Regions from separate parts of the Sulfitobacter sp. 15WGC genome, predicted to be linked through region 2. Evidence: riboswitches for the same ligand, from Rfam matches in the RefSeq annotation. Region 2 holds a riboswitch; the other holds the start of a gene.
The links. Region 2 has a riboswitch for thiamine pyrophosphate ahead of thiB (thiamine ABC transporter substrate binding subunit). Riboswitches for the same ligand answer to the same signal wherever they lie in the genome.

Region 1: linked by a shared signal. The riboswitch ahead of thiD (bifunctional hydroxymethylpyrimidine kinase/phosphomethylpyrimidine kinase) and the one ahead of thiB (thiamine ABC transporter substrate binding subunit) in region 2 are both predicted to bind thiamine pyrophosphate.

What each region holds. Positions count from the first base shown of each region.
Region 1 covers NZ_SZNL01000008.1:96,806-106,154, forward strand. Annotated here, with positions in the region: gene FCK22_RS08775 (ABC transporter permease) at 1-611, opposite strand, end outside; gene FCK22_RS08780 (ATP-binding cassette domain-containing protein) at 644-1,381, opposite strand; gene FCK22_RS08785 (TenA family protein) at 1,378-2,061, opposite strand; gene FCK22_RS08790 (ABC transporter substrate-binding protein) at 2,058-3,005, opposite strand; gene FCK22_RS08795 (HesA/MoeB/ThiF family protein) at 3,043-4,005, opposite strand; gene FCK22_RS08800 (thiamine phosphate synthase) at 4,002-4,598, opposite strand; gene FCK22_RS08805 (thiazole synthase) at 4,595-5,356, opposite strand; gene thiS (sulfur carrier protein ThiS) at 5,360-5,557, opposite strand; gene FCK22_RS08815 (FAD-dependent oxidoreductase) at 5,547-6,527, opposite strand; gene thiD (bifunctional hydroxymethylpyrimidine kinase/phosphomethylpyrimidine kinase) at 6,520-7,323, opposite strand; TPP riboswitch at 7,390-7,486, opposite strand; partial or broken gene FCK22_RS08825 (error-prone DNA polymerase) at 7,598-9,349, opposite strand, start outside.
Region 2 covers NZ_SZNL01000005.1:14,165-23,513, forward strand. Annotated here, with positions in the region: gene FCK22_RS05450 (6,7-dimethyl-8-ribityllumazine synthase) at 54-536, shown strand; gene FCK22_RS05455 (ATP-binding cassette domain-containing protein) at 533-1,225, opposite strand; gene FCK22_RS05460 (thiamine/thiamine pyrophosphate ABC transporter permease ThiP) at 1,212-2,768, opposite strand; gene thiB (thiamine ABC transporter substrate binding subunit) at 2,744-3,721, opposite strand; TPP riboswitch at 3,756-3,857, opposite strand; gene aroC (chorismate synthase) at 3,950-5,059, shown strand; gene FCK22_RS05480 (DMT family transporter) at 5,070-6,008, shown strand; gene cobO (cob(I)yrinic acid a,c-diamide adenosyltransferase) at 6,079-6,684, shown strand; gene FCK22_RS05490 (alkaline phosphatase D family protein) at 6,742-8,289, opposite strand; gene pcaF (3-oxoadipyl-CoA thiolase) at 8,496-9,349, shown strand, end outside.

The DNA.
Region 1 (9,349 bases), on a different contig from region 2:
TGGCCGCGGCCATTGGCCATCAGCATCAGATGCCCCAGCCCGCGGGAGGAGCCGACCCATTCGCCGATCAGTACCGCGAGGGGGCCATAGACCACCGCCAGACGCAGGCCCGAGATCAGGCCGGGCACGGCGTGGGGCAGGCGCAGCAGCAGTGTTTCGCGCCAGCGGTTGGCGCCGGAAAGATGCGCCAGATCGCGCAGGCCCGGGGGCAGCGCCATTAGCCGGTCGAAGAGGGCCGAGGCGATGGGAAAATAGGTGACCAGCGCGATGGTCACGATCTTGGAGGGCATCCCGTAGCCAAGCCAAAGGGTGATGACCGGGGCGAGGGCGAAGACAGGCACGGCCTGAGCCACCACCAGCATCGGGCGCAGCAGCCAGCGCGCGCGGCGCGAGAGCGTCAGCAACAGCGCCGTTTCGATGCCGAGGAAAATGCCCAAACTCAAGCCCAGCGCAAGATTGCCCGCCGACCACAGCGCATTCTGCCAGAGCAGCGCGGCATTCCCGCCCAGCGCTTGCAAGACAAGCCAAGGCCCCGGCAGGATGAAACGCGGCACGCCGCTGAGGGTGACGACAAGCTGCCAGATCGCGACGGCGAGGGCGAAGCAGACCATGCCACGCCATAATTTATGCAACGTAGATACCATCAGGCGACCTGCGCGGGCGAGGCCAGCCCCATGCGGCGCAGCAGATCGGCTTGAGCGGCGAGGGTCTCGGGGGCGTCGATCCGGCGCGGCGGCGGCGCTTTGGGCAGGGGGCAGGGGGCGACCCCATGGCGGCTCACGATCCAAGCGTGATCGGCGAGCCTTAGGGCCTCAGCCGGGTCATGGGTGATCAGCAGAACGGTTCGCCCGCAAAGCAGCCGCGCCACTAGATCCTGCATTTTAAGGCGGGTCACCACATCGAGGGCCGAGAACGGTTCGTCCAGCAAGACCACGGGGCGGTCTTCGTAAAGCGTGCGGGCAAGGGTGACGCGCTGGCGCTGACCGGCGGAAAGCTGGGCAGGTTTGCGGCGCAGCTCCGCACGAAGCCCGACCTCGGCCAAAAGTGCTGCGGCGCGGTCAGGGTCCGTCCGTTCTCCGCGCAGCCGGGCGGGGATGGTGACATTCTCAACCGCATTCGCCCAAGGCAGCAGTTGATCGTCCTGCGCCATCATCGCAACACGTGGGGCGATGGGACGGTCGTCATCCGTAGCAATACGGCCCTCCAGCCGGGCCACAGTGGGCAGACCCGCAAGCAGACGCAGCAGCGAAGTTTTCCCCACACCCGAGGGGCCGAGCAAGACGTTCCATTGCCCGGCCTTGAGGGTAAGATCAAAATGGTCGATCAAGGGGCCAGCGGCGCCGTGAAGCGCGCCCGATAGATGCACCGTAGGGGCGGTCATGCTGCCGCGGGCGACAGCGCCATGTCCCAAAAGCCGACCTCAAGCGCTGTGGCCGTGTTGAAACGCTCTTGCAAGGTCTTGGTCCGTGGCAGGGTTTGCCAGTTTGCACCCAGACGCCGCTCTAGCCCCCCGTCGATCAGCGCGCCGACATCGCGGCACAATGCTTGATACTCCTCGCCGCCATAGACCGAGCACCAATCGGCATAGGGGCCGTCATTGCCCCGCAGGGCCAACCCGATCTCACCATAGCCCAGAACGCAGGGGGCGAGGGCGGCCATCAGGTCAAGGAAGTCCCCGGAATAGCCCGCCTCCAAAACATAGCGCGTATAGGCGAGGTTGCCGGGAGCCTCTGCCGTGGCCTCAAGCGAGGTGCGGTCGATGCCATGGCCTGCGCAGGTTTCCAAGTGGAGGGGCATCTCCACATGCACGAGCGCATGGACCGTGGCACTCGCGGCGGCCATTTCATCCAGCGTTTCCGCCTTGGCCGCAGCAAGAGCCCAAGCGCGGGCGAAGTGAATCAGGAAAACATAGTCCTGCCGCAGGTAATGCAGATAGCTGGCCTGTGGCAGACTGCCGTCGCCCAGCTGTTCGACAAAGTCATGGCGGGTATAGGCCCGCCATGTCTCTCCGGCACCATCGCGCCAAGCGGCGAAGGCCTTGCCGTAATCGGGCGCCGTCATGGTTTCGCCTGCGCTGTGACGTCGACCACTAGATCGGCGGCGGGGATCACGGCGTCCACCACGCCGCTTTCCTGCATGAAGGTCTCGAACCGGTCATAGCGCCCGTGGTCCACCGCGGCGGGGCGGGTGGCGAAACGGGGCCAAGTGTCTTCCCATGCGCGGGTGTTCAACTCGTTGCGCAGCTCGGCGTCGGAGGCAAAGAAGACCTCTCCGCTGGTGGCCGGATCATTCACGATATCGGCGGCGGCCCGTTCGGTGGCACGCAGGAAGCGGGCGATCATGTCGCGGTCCATCTCTTCGGCATGGGCGACGTAGATCAACTCGTCATAGGCGGGCACGCCCTCGGCTTCGGGGTAAAAGCAACGGCCCTCATGGCCTTCGATTTGCATCTGGTTCAGCTCGAAATTGCGGAACGCGCCGATCACCCCGTCGACTTGGCCCGACATTAGCGCGGGCGAGATCGACCAACCGATGTTGATTTGCTCGACCTCGGCAGGCGCCACGCCATTGTGGCTCAGCATCGCATTCAGCAGCATCTCTTGCACGCCCGCCACGGCGAAACCCACCTTTCGGCCCTTCAGGTCCGCCATCTCCTGCACCGGCCCGTCGGCGCGGACGACGAGGCAGGTGAGAGGGGTTTCGACCAGCGTGCCCACGCGACGCAGGTCCAAGCCCTCGCGCTGGGCGAGATGCAGTTCCGGCTGGTAAGAGACCGCAAGATCGACCCGGCCCGCCGCCACCATGCGCGGCGGCTCATTCGGGTCGGCGGGAGAGACGAGTTCGACCTCTAGCCCCGCATCGGTGAAATAGCCCTTTTCCTGCGCCAGAATGATCGGCCCGTGGTCAGGGTTCACGAACCAGTCGAGCATGACGGTCATCTTGTCTTGGGCCAAGGCGGGGGCCGCGATCAGCGTCAGGGCAAGGGGGGCGAGGATGTTTTTCACGAAGGGTCTCCAGTATATCGTTTATGCGGGAAGAGGGTCAGGCGCCCGGGAGGGCGAGCAGGGCGATCTCGCCCGGCCAGCGGGGGCGGAGGGTTTTGGCCGCGTGATGCGCGCGCAGGCCGGTGCGGCAGGCGAGCACGATGCGCGGTGCATCGGCTGGCAACGGCAGGTCCGGCAGCGCCTCGGGCGGGACATGACGCGCTTGGGCTGAGAAAGGCGCGGGCGCTTCGGCGCGCAGGTCGATGACCATATCGCGCGGGGCGATCTGGCTTTCGGCGATGAAACCTGCGGCGCGCGCAGGTTCGGGCGCGCTGTCGAAACGAAAGCCCGACATGCGCCATTGCGCGGCGTCCCAGATCATGAGTTGCCCCAGCGGGGAGGGCGCGAGACCCAGCAGGACCGAGAGCGCCATCTGCGCCTGTGCCGCGCCGATCATCCCGACCACGGGCCCCAAGACGCCCGCCGTGTCACAGGTCGCTGCTGTCTGCGGCAGGTCAGGGAAAACAGCGCGCAGCGAGGGGGCACCCCCGCAGAAACCGCCGACATAGCCGGAAAGCCCAAGGGCCGAGGCTGAAATCAGCGGTTTGCCCTGCGCCCGGGCTTCGTCCGACAGGGTCAGGCTGGCGGCGAAAGTGTCGGCGCAGTCGAGGGCGATATCGCAGTCCGCCAGCAGGGCGGGCGCATTGGCGGGGGTGAGCCATTCGGCACGCGGGGCAAGCGTCACCTCGGGGTTCAGCGCCGCCATCGCCTCGGCGGCAGCACGGACCTTGGGCCTGCCGATATCGTCCATCCGGTAGAGCGGTTGGCGGTGCAGATTGCTCAAGGCCACCTGATCGCCGTCCACCAATGTGATCCGCCCGACACCGGCCCCGACGAGATATTGCAGCACGGGCACCGCCAGCGCTCCGGCCCCGACGACCAGCACATGCGCCGCCGTGAGCCGCGCTTGCCCCTCGGCACCGACCTGCGGCAGAACCGTCTGGCGGGCGTAGCGGCTCATGCCGTCACCTCAAGCCATTCGCGCATCCGCGCTTCGGGGTCTGCGTTCAGCGTGATATCCGTGACCGCCGCCACCGTATCGGCCCCGGCGGCAAAGGCCCCCGGCGCGCGGGCGACAGACATGCCGCCAATGGCGCAAAGCGGGATATCCCCGATCCGCGCCTTCCATTCCGTCAGCCGGTCGAGCCCCTGTTCGGTCCATTTCATCTTTTTCAGAATGGTCGGATAGACGGGGCCCAGGGCGATGTAATCAGGGGCGAGGGCCAGCGCGCGGTCAAGCTCGGCATGGTCATGGGTCGACAGGCCCAGCTTCAGCCCGGCGGCGCGGATCGCGGGGATGTCGGCACTGTCCAAATCCTCTTGCCCCAGATGCAGCCAATCGGCCCCCAGTTCAATCGCCAGTTGCCAATGGTCATTCACTACCAGCAGCGCGCCGTGCTGGCGGCAGAGGTCGAGCGCGGTGGTGATCTCGGCGCGCAGCACCTCTTCCGGCGCGTCCTTGATGCGCAGTTGCACCAGCTTCACACCCAAGGGCACGGCCCGCGCGACCCATGCGGCACTATCGAAGACGGGGTAGAAACGCGGCAAGCTCATAGCCAAGCCTTTCCGATGACGGGGGTGGAGGGCACGGCCATGTCGCGCTGGCCCATGGGGCCGGAAGCGGCTGCAAGCGCGCCCGCGCGGCAGGCCAGCGCAAAGGCTTCGGCCATGGCGGCGGGGTCGCGGGCCTCGGCCACGGCGGTGTTCAAAAGCACCGCGTCGAACCCCATCTCCAGCGCTTGCGCGGCATGGCTGGGCAGGCCGAGGCCCGCGTCGATCACCATGGCCACATCGGGAAATGCTGCCCGCAGACTGCGCAGCCCGTGCAGGTTGTTCAGCCCCAGCCCCGAGCCGATCGGCGCACCCCAAGGCATCAGCACCCGGCAGCCTGCATCGACCAGCCGCGCGGCCAGCACCTGATCCTCGGTGGTATAGGGGAAGACCTCGAACCCATCGGCGCAGAGCGCCTCGGCAGCCTCGACCAGCCCGAAGGGGTCAGGTTGCAAGGTGTCGGCATGGCCGATGACCTCCAGCTTGATCCAATTGGTGCCAAAATACTCCCGCGCCATCTGCGCCGTGGTGATCGCCTCGCGCGCCGAATGGCAGCCGGCGGTGTTGGGCAGCAGATGCACGCCCAAGCCGCGCACCATGTCCCAAAACGCCTGTCCCGCGCCTTGCTCGCGGCGCAGCGAAACCGTGGCGACCGGCGCGGCGCTTTGGCGAAAGGCGGCCTCCATCACTGCGGGCGAGGGGTAGCGCGCGGTGCCCAGCATCAGCGGCAGGGGCAGGGCGGTGCCGTAAAAATCGCGCATCGCTCAGCCCCCCTGCATGGCGCTGAGCACTTCGAGCCGGTCGCCGTCGCTCAGCATGGTCTCGCCCCGCGCGCCTGCGGGAACGAAACTGCCGTTGAGGGCGGTGGCGACTTTCGCTTCGCCCCAGCCCAGTTCTGCCAATGCCGCGTCAAGCTGCGCGGCGGTGACCTCTCGCGTCTCGCCGTTCACTTCAATCTTCACGGAATAAATCCCCCGTTATCGCTGTTGCCAGAAAGCCCGCAGCCTGTTCGGCCAAGGCGGGCGCCATGAGAAAGCCGTGCCGGAACAATCCGTTCAGATGCAGCACCGCCCCGCGCTGCACGATGCCGGGCAGATTGTCGGCGAAGGCCGGGCGCAGGTCGGCGCCCATCTCGATGATCTCGCCCTCGGCAAAGCGCGGGTCGAGCGCATAGGCGGCTGAGAGCAGTTCCAGCGCCGAGCGGGCGGTCATGCCGCTGCGGCTGGCGCTTTCGATCTGGGTCGCGCCCAGCATGTAGATGCCTTGCCCGCGCGGTACGACGTAGAGCGGGTGGCGCGGGTGTAGCAGGCGGATCGGGCGGGTGAGGGTGATCTCGGGCGCGCGCAGCAGGATCATCTCCCCGCGCACGGCACGCAGACCGGGCAGAGCGTCGCAGGCCACCATGCCGCGGCAGTCGATCACCGGGCCTGTGACCTCCGAAGGGGTGAGGGCCGTGGTCTCGACCTTTACCCCTTGGGCGATAAGGGTTTGGGATAGATCATGCAGCGCTTGGCGCGGGTTCAGATGCGCCTCCTCGGCAAAGAACAACCCGCGGCGATGGCGCCCGGCGAGGTCCGGCTCGCAGGTCGCGATGGCTTCGGCGTCGCAGTCGCTGTGGCCCTCGGTGCGGGCGGCAAAACGCTGCAATTCCGCGCGGTCCCGCTCGGGGGCGAGGACCAGCGTGCCCCTATGGGTGACCTCCGTGACCTCCCCCCATAGCGTCGCAGCACGCCGCCCGTGGGTCACCACCGCAGGCTCGCTCAGCGCGCCTTCGCAAAAGGGGGCGAGCATGCCGCCCGCCCACCACGAACAGCCGTGCGGCCCGGGCGGGCCTTTGCGGTCAACGAGCCGGGGCCGCAGCCCCTGCGCCAGACAGGCCCGCGCGGCCCAGAGCCCTGCCACGCCCGCGCCGATGATGGTGACATCATTCATGGGGCCAAACGCCGTGGAAATGATGCACCGGCCCGTGGCCATGGCCGATGTTGAGGGCGTCCGCCGCGGCAATGGCGCGTTGCAGATAGCTATGGGCGGCCTCCACCGCCCCCGGCAGAGGCTGGCCCCGCGCCAGACCGGCGGCAATGGCGGCAGAGAGCGTGCAGCCGGTGCCATGGGTGTTCGCCGTCTGCTGGCGGGGCGCGGAAAGGCGCAGGGTCTCGGCCTCGGAAATCAGCAGGTCGACGCAGGTTTCGCCCTTGCCATGGCCGCCCTTCATCAGCACCGCGCGGGGGCCGAGCGACAGCAGCGCGCGGCCCTGCGCGAGCATGGTGGCCTCGTCGGTGGCTTCTTCTGTGTCCAGCAGCCGTGCGGCCTCGGGCAGGTTCGGCGTCAGCACATGGGCGCGGGGCAGCATCCGGTCGCGCAGGGTTTTGACCGCTTCGGCAGAGAGCAGCGCATCGCCGGATTTCGCCACCATCACCGGGTCGAGCACAACGGGTGCGGGGCAGTCGGCCAGCCCCTCGGCCACGGCGGAGATCGTGGCCGGGTCGCCCAACATGCCAATCTTGACCGCGCCGATGGCCAGATCGTCAAAGACCGCCGCCATCTGCGCGCGGATCATCGCAGGCGCGATCATGGCGACCGCGGTGACGGCGCGGGTGTTCTGCGCGGTGACGGCGGTGAGCACGCTGGCCCCATAGACGCCGAGCGCGCTAAAGGTCTTGAGATCGGCTTGAATCCCCGCCCCGCCGCCGCTGTCGGAGCCCGCGATTGTCAGTGCTTGAAACGCCATTCGGCCCCCATTCGTTAGATGGGCCAAGGGCATGGAGATACGGGGTAAACGACCGCCCGGATGGGGCTGATGCTTGCTTCCGTTCCCTACGCCGGTACGACCCGGATCAGGTTCGATGGGTCGGTTTTCACCTCTCAGCCCTGCGGCACCCCAACGGATTTCCGGCAGGCTAGCGAGGGGCGTTCATAGGGTCAACAGGGGATCGGTTAATTATTGCGTTTCGTTTTATATCAGTTAGTTGCGGTGCGCACCTCATGCATTGCATGAGGAATCGTTAATGAAAATCCCGCGATTTGGGGATCACCTTGGCATCACGCGGGTGGCCGTGCATGGCCACCTGACCGGGCAGCGGATGGGTCGGGTGATCGCCCGGCGTCGTGATGCCGGGCATCGGCGCGTCCGACAGCGCCGCCAGCCGGTCGGAGCGGTTTTCGAGCCGCTCGGCCACCACATGGATCACCCGCCCGTCGGTCTGCACGCGCCCCTCCACGACCAGAAGCCGCGACGACATGATCGTGGGGCGGTAGAGCTTGAACATGTTTGGCCAGATCACGAGGTTGGCGACGCCAAACTCATCCTCCAGCGTGATGAAGCACACCCCCTTGGCGCTGCCGGGTTTCTGGCGCACCAGCACCAGCCCCGCCAGCTTCACCCGCCGCCCGTGGCCCATGCGCGAAAGGTCTCGCGCCGAGGCGAACCCCTGCGCCGCAAGGCTCCCGCGGTAGAAGGACATCGGATGCGCCTTCAGCGACAGGCGCATCGTCTGATAGTCGGCCACGACCTGTTCCGCCTTTGGCATCACCGGCAGATGCACCTCCGGTTCCGGGCCGCGGGCCGAAGCCTCGGCATGGTCGAAGATCGGCAAGGCGGGCGCGTCGCGCAGCCCTTGGGCCTGCCAGAGCGCTTGGCGCCGATCGATCCCCATGCTGCGCATCGTATCGGCGGCGGCGAGCTGGCGGATCGCCTTGGCATCGAGACCGCGCGGGACTTGAGATCTTCGACATCGGCGTAAGGCGCGTCGCGCCGGTCCATGATCCGCGCGCCGGCCTTTTCCTGCAGCCCGTCGACCATGCGCAGCCCCAGCCGCAGGGCGAAACCGTCCCCACGAGGCTCCAGCGTGCAGTTCCAGTCCGAGAGGTTCACATCCACATCGCGCACCTCGACCTGATGTTCACGCGCATCGCGCACGATCTGCGCCGGCGCGTAAAACCCCATCGGCTGGGAGTTCAAGAGCGCGCAGGCAAAGGCCGCCGGGTAGTGGCATTTCATCCATGACGAGACATAGACCAGCTTGGCGAAACTCGCCGCATGGCTTTCGGGGAAACCGTATTCGCCAAAGCCCTTGATCTGGTCGAAACAGCGCTGCGCGAAGACCGGATCGTAGCCGCGTTTGGTCATGCGGCCCACCATCTTGTCCTGCAGCTTCTCAATCGTCCCGCGCGAGCGGAAGGTGGCCATGGCCTTGCGCAGCTCATTGGCCTCGGCGGGCGAGAAGCGCGCCGCGTCGATGGAGATCTTCATCGCCTGTTCCTGAAAGATCGGCACGCCCAAAGTCCGGCTGAGGATGCTGAACAACTCGTCCTGCGGATAGGCCGGGCCGGGGGCGGGGTAGACGACGCTCTCGAGCCCCTGACGGCGGCGCAGGTAGGGGTGGACCATGTCGCCTTGGATCGGGCCGGGGCGGACGATGGCGACCTCGATCACCAGATCGTAGAAGACGCGGGGCCGCAGTTTCGGCAGCATCGCCATCTGCGCCCGGCTTTCGACCTGAAACACGCCAAGGCTGTCGCCCCGGCAGAGCATGTCGTAGGTGGGCCGCCCGGTGGCGTCGTCCTCGTGATCTTCCACCGGCACCGTGGCCAGTTCCAGCGGGCGGTCGTAATGCGCCTCGATCAGGTCGAAGCATTTGGCGATGCAGGTGAGCATGCCGAGCGCGAGGATATCGACCTTGAAGATCTGCAAGGCGTCGATGTCGTCCTTGTCCCACTCGATGAAACTGCGCTCGGGCATGGCGCCGTTGCCGATG
Region 2 (9,349 bases):
TCTTTGCGCGTGATCGCCTTGGGTGGACGTGTCTGAACCTAAAGGAGATCACCATGACACAAGAACGTTCCGCCCGTTTCGCCTTTGTGCGTGCAAGCTGGCATGCGGATATCGTCGACCGCGCCTATGACGGGTTTACCGAAGTTATTGACGCCGCGCAGGTGGAAAGCTTTGCCGTTCCCGGTGCCTTTGAACTGCCGCTCATGGCGCAGCGTCTGGCCAAGACCGGGCGCTACGACGCCGTGATCTGCGCGGCCTTCGTGGTGGATGGCGGCATTTACCGGCATGACTTCGTAGCGCAGACGGTGGTCGATGGGCTGATGCGCGTGGGGCTCGACTGCGACCTGCCGGTGCTGTCGGTCTCGCTCACACCGCACCACTATCAGGAAACGGATCATCACAACGCGATCTACCGCGATCATTTCGTCACCAAGGGCCGCGAGGCTGCGCAGGCCGCCCTTGGCATGACCCAGGCGCTTGAGACGTTTTCTTCAAAAGAAAACGCCCCGGAAATTTCAAAAATTTCCGCCGCCTAGCCGAGATAGGCGCGCAGGGCCGGGGGCGGGTTGTCGAGCAATTCCGCCGCCGGTCCCGGCGCATGAGCGCGCCCGCCTTCGACAAAGATCACCTCATCCGCGATGCGGCGCACGTCATCGGGCGCATGGGTCACCATGATCAGTCCCGCCCCCGTCTCTCGGGCGAGGTCTTGGACCAAATCCAACATCTCGACTCGCAGCGCCGGGCCGAGCGCGGCGAAGGGCTCGTCCAACAGCACCCAAGGCCGCGCCTGCACCAGCACCCGCGCCAGCGCCACGCGGCTTTGCTGCCCACCCGAGAGCGCGCCGGGGCGTTTGGCGGCGTGATCGCTGAGCCCCACCCGCGCGAGGGCCGCATCGACGGCCTCCCGATCCGCCGCTTTCAACCGCAGGTCGGGGCGCAGGCCAAGGCCGACGTTCTGCCGCACGGTGAGATGTGGGAACAGGTTATTATCCTGAAACAGCATCGTCATGCCGCGCTGGCCGGGATGTTGATCCGTGATCTCCTCCCCCTCCCGCAGCAGCCGCCCCGCCGCCACCGGCACGAACCCACAGATTGCCGCCAGCAAGGTCGACTTGCCCGACCCCGAGGGGCCGATTACCGCGTAGTTGCGCCCCTGCGCCAGTGTCATATCGGCCACGAGGCTGAAATCGCCCCGCTCAATGCGCATTTCCTCAAGCGTCAGCATGCCAGCGCCCCCATTTGTCGCAGATGAAAAACACCGCCAGTGCCAAGACCAGCAAAAGCAGCGCCGCGCCCGCCGCGGCCTCCATCCGGTAGGCGCCCATCAGACGATACATCTGCAAAGGCAGCGTCGCACGTTCCTGATCGGCGAAAAGCGCGATCACGCCGAGATCCCCCACCGAGAGCGCCCCCGTCAGCCCGGCGGCAAAGCCCAGTTGCGGGCGCAGACGCGGCAGGACCAGCAGCCGCCACAGCGCCCAGCCCGTCATGCCGAGGGTCTGGGTCAGGGGGCCATAATCCTGCAAGGTCTCGCGCAGGCGCGGCACCAGAATGCGCAGCACGAAAGGCAGCGCCATCAGCGCGTTGACCAAGGCGGTGACCGGCAGGCTCAGCCGTGCCGGGTCCAGCACAGGGTTGATCAGGATGAACCACCCCGTGCCGATCATCAGCGGAGAGGCCGCAAGCCCCATCAGGCCAATCGCCTCCACCCCGCCGCGCCGCCGGGTGGCGATCCAGCCTGCCATCGGCAGCGCCAGCAGGGCCAGCACCGCCACGCTCAACCCCGCCACCAGAATGCTATTCCCGGTGGCCTGCCAGACCGAGGCAGGCAGTTCCGCGACCCCCGCCAGCCCGCGCAGCACCACGGCCCCCAGCGGCAGCAGCAAAAACAGCGCGGCGAGCGCGATCACCACCCCGTCCAACGCCCGCTGCGCGCCGCCCCGCGCATCCCAGCGGCGCAGGGGGCGGTCCAACCCGCCGCCCAAGCTGATCGGCGGGATCAACCAAAGCGCCGCCACCGCCGCAGCGCCAGCCAGAACAAGCTGCACCACGGACAGAAGCGCGGCGCGCCCCAGATCAAAGTCAAACCGAAAGGCCTGATAGATCGCCAATTCAATCGTCGTCGCCCGCGGCCCACCGCCCAGCGTCAGGGCCACGGCGAAGCTGGTCAGGCAAATCACGAAAATCAGCGCCGCCACACCGGGCAGCACCTGGCGCAGCATTGGCCATTCCAGCGCCAGAAACAGCGCCCGCGGCGTCATCTGGAGTTGCCCCGCGAGCCGAAACCGCTCGGACGGGATGCTCTGCCAGCCTTGCAGCAAAAGCCGCGTCGCCAGCGGCAGATTGAAGAAGACATGCGCCAGAACCACACCATGCAGCCCGTAGATCGACACCGGCGGCAGGCCCAGAGCCGCGCCAAATTGGTTCAGTACCCCCGAACGGCCAAAGACCGTCAGCAGCCCCAGCACCGCCACGATCACCGGCAGAATGAAGGGCGCGCCCAGCAGCGTGATCAGCGCCCCGCGCCCCCAGAACCGCCGCCGCGCCAATGCCCGCGCCACCGGCACGGCCAGCAACACCGAAAGCACCGCCGACCAAACCGCCTGTGTCGCGGTAAACCGCACCGCCGCCCAATCTGCCGGGCCGAGCCCTGCGCCCACATCGGCCGCCGCGAAAACGGCGACCAAAGCGGCAAGGATCAGCCCCGCCACCAGCGCGGCGGCGAAAAGCCCCGACTTGCCGCTTAACGCGACAGCGCGGTCAGCCATTCGTCCAAAGCCTCATCACGGAGCGCGGGGACATCGCCGTTCGGCACCAACAGCGCCTTGCCGGGCTGGATCATGCCTTCGAACCCTGCGGGCAGACCGCCTTCGGGCGTCACGGCGGGATACATCCAGTTGGTCGTCGGCAGCACCGATTGCGCGGCATCAGAGACGAGGTATTGCAAGAACCGATCCGCCAGTTCCGGCTGATCCGACCCGGCAAGCTTCCCCGCCACTTCGATCTGCATGTAATGACCCTCGTCGAACAGCGCCGCGGTCTTGCTGTCATCCTCCTCCGCGATCAGGTGATAGGCCGGAGAGGTGGTGTAGCTCAGCACCATGTCGGCCTCGCCTCCGAGGAAGAGACCGTAGGCTTCGGACCACCCTTTGGTCACGGTCACGACGTTGTCGGCCAGCCCCGCCCAAACCTCGGGCGCGTCCTCGCCGTAGGCCGCTTTGACCCACATCAGCAGCCCCAAACCCGGCGTCGAAGAGCGCGGGTCTTGGATCACGATTTTCAGATCGCTCTCGGCCAGCGCTTTGAAATTGCCGGGCGCGTCCAGATCGGTGCCGTGGACAAAGGCGAAATAGCCCCAGTCATAGGGCACGAAAACTTCGTCTTCCCAAGTGATCGGCAGGTCATAGTCGGCCTGCAACCCGCTCGGCGCGAACAACCCGGTCTCTTTCGCGGCGGCGATCAGGCTGGTGTCCAGCCCCAGCACGATATCCGCGTCGGACCGTGCGCCTTCAAGCTTGAGCCGCGCCAAAAGGGCCGCACCGTCGCCCATGCCGACGAATTTCAGGTCGCAGCCGCATTCGGCCTCGAACCCCTCTTCGATGGCCGGACCCGGCCCCCATTCGGTGACGAAACTGTCGTAGGTATAGACCGTCAGTTCAGGCGTCTCGGCCCATGCGGCCGATGCGCCCAAGACGCCCGCAGCAAGTGTAAGATACTTCATCGCATCCTCCTTTTGCGGCGAAAGGTAAAAGGTGGATGTCTGTCCTGACCTTCCCTCCGCCGGTGTTAACCGGTTCAGGTTCAACGGGTCCGCACAACATGCACATCTCAGCCCAAAGGCCCCCCGAGGTAGCGTCAGGGGTAGATCGGACCTGCACAATTGGCAAGGCAAATCCCCTTGAGGCAGGGCGCTGCCCCGGCTAAGGGTTTGACAACAGGAGGTCCGCCCATGTCGATCAACAGCTTTGGCCATCTTTACCGGGTCACCACATGGGGCGAGAGCCACGGGCCCGCCCTTGGGGCGACCATCGACGGCTGCCCCCCTGGCGTGCCGATTGACGAGGGCATGATCCAACAGTGGCTCGACAAGCGCAAACCGGGCCAGAACAAATACACCACACAGCGGCGCGAAGCGGATGAGGTGCGGATCCTGTCGGGCACCTTTGAAGGGGTCACCACCGGCACGCCGATCCAGTTGATGATCGAGAACACCGATCAACGCTCGAAAGACTACGGCGACATCAAGGACAAGTTCCGCCCCGGTCACGCCGATATCACCTATTTCCAGAAATACGGCATCCGCGACTATCGCGGGGGTGGCCGTTCCTCGGCCCGGGAGACCGCCGCGCGGGTGGCGGCGGGCGGTCTGGCGCGTGAGGCGATCAAAGCGCTGGTGCCGGCGCTTCAGATCACCGGCTACATGGTGCAGATGGGGCCGCATAAGATCGACCGCGAAGCGTTCGATTGGGACCAGATCGACCAAAACCCCTTTTGGGTGCCGGATGCCAAAGCAGCGGCGGACTGGGCCGACTACCTCGACGGGCTGCGCAAATCGGGCAGCAGCGTCGGCGCGATCATCGAAGTGACGGCGCGCGGCGTGCCTGCGGGCCTCGGCGCGCCGGTCTATGGTAAGCTCGACACCGATCTGGCCGCCGCGATGATGAGCATCAATGCCGTCAAAGGCGTGGAGATCGGCGAGGGCATGTCGGCGGCGATGCTGACGGGCGAATTGAACGCCGATGAGATCACCATGGGGCCCGATGGGCCGGAATATTCCTCGAACCACGCGGGCGGCATCTTGGGCGGGATCAGCACCGGGCAGGATGTGGTGCTGCGTTTCGCGGTGAAGCCGACCTCCAGCATCCTGACCACGCGGCGCACGATCACGAAACAGGGCGAAGAGACCGAGATCATCACCAAGGGCCGCCACGATCCCTGCGTCGGCATCCGCGCAGTGCCGGTGGGCGAGGCGATGATGGCCTGCGTGCTGCTGGATCACCTGCTGCTGCATCGCGGACAGATTGGCCAGAACCGCGGCATAATCGGCCCTGAGGCGTGAGGATCAAAGCATGAAAGTCGATGATTTCTCCGCCCGCCCCGCCCTTGGTGTCGGACTGAAAATCACGGCGATCCTGCTTTTCACCTGCATGTCCGCGATCATCAAATCGCTGGCCGACGAGGTCCCCGCCGGGGAGTCGGTCTTCTTCCGCTCCTTCTTTGCCATTCCGGTGATCCTGATCTGGCTGGCGCAGCGCGGCAAATTGAAAAGCGGGCTAAAGACGCAAAACCCGATGGGCCATGTTTGGCGCGGGCTCTTCGGCACCACGGCGATGGGGCTGACCTTTACCGGCCTCGGCCTGCTGCCCCTGCCCGAGGTCACGGCCATCGGCTTTGCCACACCGATTTTCACCGTCATCCTCGCTGCCGTATTGCTGGGCGAGAAAATCCGGCTGATCCGCGTGAGTGCCGTGGCGATTGGGTTGGTGGGGGTGATGATCATCCTTTGGCCGCGATTCACCAGCATCGGCACGATGGAGCAGACAGCCACCATCGGCGCGTTGCTGATCCTGATGGCGACAATGGTGCGCAGCCTCGTGCAGATCCACATTCGCCAATTGGTGCAGAACGAAGATACCGCCGCGATCGTCTTTTACTTCTCCTGCACCGCCTCCTTGCTGGCGCTCTGCACCCTGCCCTTCGGCTGGGTCATCCCCGATCTGCAAACCTTTGGCCTGCTGGTCCTCGCCGGGCTGATCGGCGGGGTGGCGCAAATCCTGATCACCTCGGCCTACCGCTTTGGCTCAGCCTCGATGCTGGCCCCCTATGACTATACCTCGATGCTTTTCGCCATCTTGCTGGGCTATGTCTTCTTTGCCGAACTGCCTACGATGATGATGCTGGCGGGCGCGGCGCTGGTGATCAGCGCGGGCGCGTTGGTGATCTGGCGCGAGCGGCAGTTGGGGATGGAACGGGGCAAGGCGCGGTCTGTCACCGATCCCAAAGCGTGATCGAATGCGGGCTTTCGCCCGGCCCGGCCTCTCCCTATGGTGCCCCAAAACCGGATAGAGGAGATGACCGATGAGCGACGCGGATCCGAAAGATCACAAGGAAAAGATGCAGCAGCGTCAGGCCGAGCAGCGCGCCAAGGTGGCCGAGTTGCAAGACCCGGACAAGGGTCTGGTGCTGGTCCATACCGGGCCGGGCAAGGGCAAATCCTCTTCTGCTTTCGGCGTGGTGGTGCGCGCGCTTGGCTGGAAACAGCGCGTCGGCGTGGTGCAGTTCATCAAGGGCAAATGGAAAACCGGCGAACGATTGTTCTTTGAACGGTTGGATGAGGTGACATGGCACACGATGGGCGAAGGTTTCACTTGGGACACCCAAGACCGCAACCGCGACATCGCCGCCGCCGAGGCCGCATTCGGCAAGGCGCGCGAGATGATGGAGAGCGGCGACTATGACCTTGTGGTGATGGATGAGATCAACATCGCCATCCGCTATGAATACCTCAAGATCGAAGATGTGATCGCCGGGCTCGACGCGCGCGACAAGCGCACCGCCGTGGTGCTGACAGGCCGTGACGCCCGGCCCGAGCTTTGCGACTATGCCGATCTGGTGACCGAAATGTCCGAGGTCAAACACCCGTTCAAAGCGGGCATCAAAGCACAGCGCGGCGTCGACTACTGAAACGAAAAGGATCGCCCGCTTCCGGGCGATCCTCTCACTGTGCCATGCGGAGGGCGCTTAGATCGTCGCGCCCTTGGGGTCGAGCGTCACCGAGTAAAGCTCGGTATCGGCGCGGTCCATCAGACGCACTTTCATCTGCTGGGTCTTGGCGTCGATATCGACCAAGCCAAAGAATTGCAGACCGGCGGAGGGCGGCAGGTTCACCTGACCTTCTTCGGGGGCTTTGACGTATTTCAACTCGGGGCCAAAGGTGCCGTCCAATTCGTTCGGGCCAAAGGTGCCCGCGTGCAGCGGGCCCGACACAAACTCCCAGAACGGGTCAAAGTCCTGAAACTGCGCTTTGTCGGGGTTGTAGTAATGCGCGGCGGTGTAATGCACATCCGCCGTGAACCAGACCACGTTGTCGACCTGCGCGGTCTTGATGAAACGCAGCAGCCCCGCGATCTCTTGCTCGCGGCCCTTGGCGGCGCCATTGTCGCCATTGGCAACCGCCTCGGCCCCGCCGCCGACGACCAGACCGATGGGCATGTCGCAGGCGATGACCTTCCATGTGGCCGCCGAATTGGTCAGCTCACGCTTGAGCCATGCCATCTGCTCGGCCCCGAGGATATCGGTGGCCTGCGACATCTCGGTCTGCATGTTCTCGCTGTTCGGCCCCCGGTAGCTGCGCAGGTCGAGGAAGAAGACATCCAGAATCGGACCGTAGTTGATCTTGCGGTAGACCCGGCCCGGCTCGGCGGGGGTGATGCGCAGCGGGGTCATCTCATGGAAGGCCTGCGAAGCGCGGGCGGCAAGGACATGGATCGACTTCTCGCTATAGCGGTCGTCTTCCATCAGGCTGCGCGAGGAGGACCAGTTGTTCACGACCTCATGGTCGTCCCACTGCATGAAGGTCGGCACATGGGCGTTCATCTCGCGCACATGGTCGTCCATCAGGTTGTATTTCCACTGACCGCGGTATTCGTCCAGCGTCTCAGCCACCTTGCGTTTCTCGTCGATGATGGTGGTGTTCTTCCACATCGTGCCGTCGTCAAGCTGCACCTCATCCTCAAGCGGGCCATCGGCATAGATGGTGTCACCGGAATGCAGGAAGAAGTCGGGGCGGTGTTTGGCCATGGTCGCATAGGTGCGCATGCCCTCATCGTCGATGCCCCAGCCCTGACCAGCGGTGTCACCGGACCAAGCAAAGCGCACGTCGCGGCGCGCGGTGGGCGCGGTGCGAAACTGGCCGATGATCGGCTCGGAAGTGGCATTGATGTCGCTCAGGTCCGCAGCGGTGAAGCGGTAAAAGATATCCTGATCCGAGGGCAGCCCTTCGACCAGACGTTTCACCGCCAGATCGTGGTTCGGCAACGCGTTCATCGGCGCAAGCTGGCGCGCGTTATCAAAGCTCTCGGTGGTGGAGATTTCGACCTGCACCCGTGCCGGGCGGTCGGTGCGGGTCCAGATCATGCCGGACTGCGTGTCGACATCGCCCGATTGCACCCCATGGGTAAACACCGGGCGTGAGGCTGCACGGCTGAGGCTGGGCATGGCAAGGCTTGCGGCAAAGGCGGTGGAGCCCGCCAGCACAGCGCGACGGGTCGGGCGGATCAGTTTGGTCATCGTGAGCTTCCTCTGAGGGTGGCGATGGCGGCACAGAACCCCCGGCGCGTGACAGATGGCCGACAGCTGCGTGACTCTTTGGCAAAGCTTTGGTGACAGCGCGATGACGTGTTACCAAAATCCGTACCCCATTTTCATTCCGTAACATTTTGATTGAACCGAATCGCCCCGATGTGTAGATTGCGGTGCAACAACAGGAGACCCCCATGCAGGCATTCATCTGCGACGCGCAGCGCACCCCCATTGGCCGTTACGGCGGCGCCCTCTCTTCGGTTCGCGCCGATGATCTGGCCGCCGTGCCGCTGAAAGCGCTGATGGAGCGGAACCCTTCCGTCGACTGGGCGCGCGTCGATGACGTGATCATGGGCTGCGCCAATCAGGCAGGCGAAGATAACCGTAACGTGGCGCGTATGGCGTCGCTATTGGCTGGCCTGCCGGTCGAGGTGCCGGGTGCGACGATCAACCGTCTCTGCGCCAGCGGGATGGACGCCGTGGGCGCTGCCGCCCGGGCGATCCGCGCGGGCGACATGGACCTCGCCATCGCGGGCGGGATTGAGAGCATGTCGCGCGCGCCCTTCGTGATGCCCAAGGCCGAAACCGCCTTTTCGCGCAACAACGCCGTCTATGACACCACCATCGGCTGGCGCTTTGTGAACCCGAAGATGAAGGCTGAGTTCGGCGTCGACTCGATGCCCGAGACCGCCGACAACGTCGCCGCCGACCATGACGTGTCGCGCGAAGATCAAGACGCCTTCGCCGCACGTAGCCAGGAACGCTATGCCGCCGCAGCCGAGAAGGGCGTCTTCGCCGAGGAGATCGCCCCGGTCACCATTCCGCAGCGCAAGGGCGAGGACGTGGTCATCGACAGCGACGAACACCCCCGCCCCGGCACCACGTTGGAGAAACTGGGCAAGCTGCGCGGCATCAATGGCGCCGACCTGACCGTGACCGCGGGCAATGCCTCGGGCGTGAACGACGGTGCCGCGGCGATGCTGCTGGCCTCCGAGGCGGGCGTGAAGGACCACGGCCTGGCCCCCATCGCCCGCGTCGTGGCCATGTC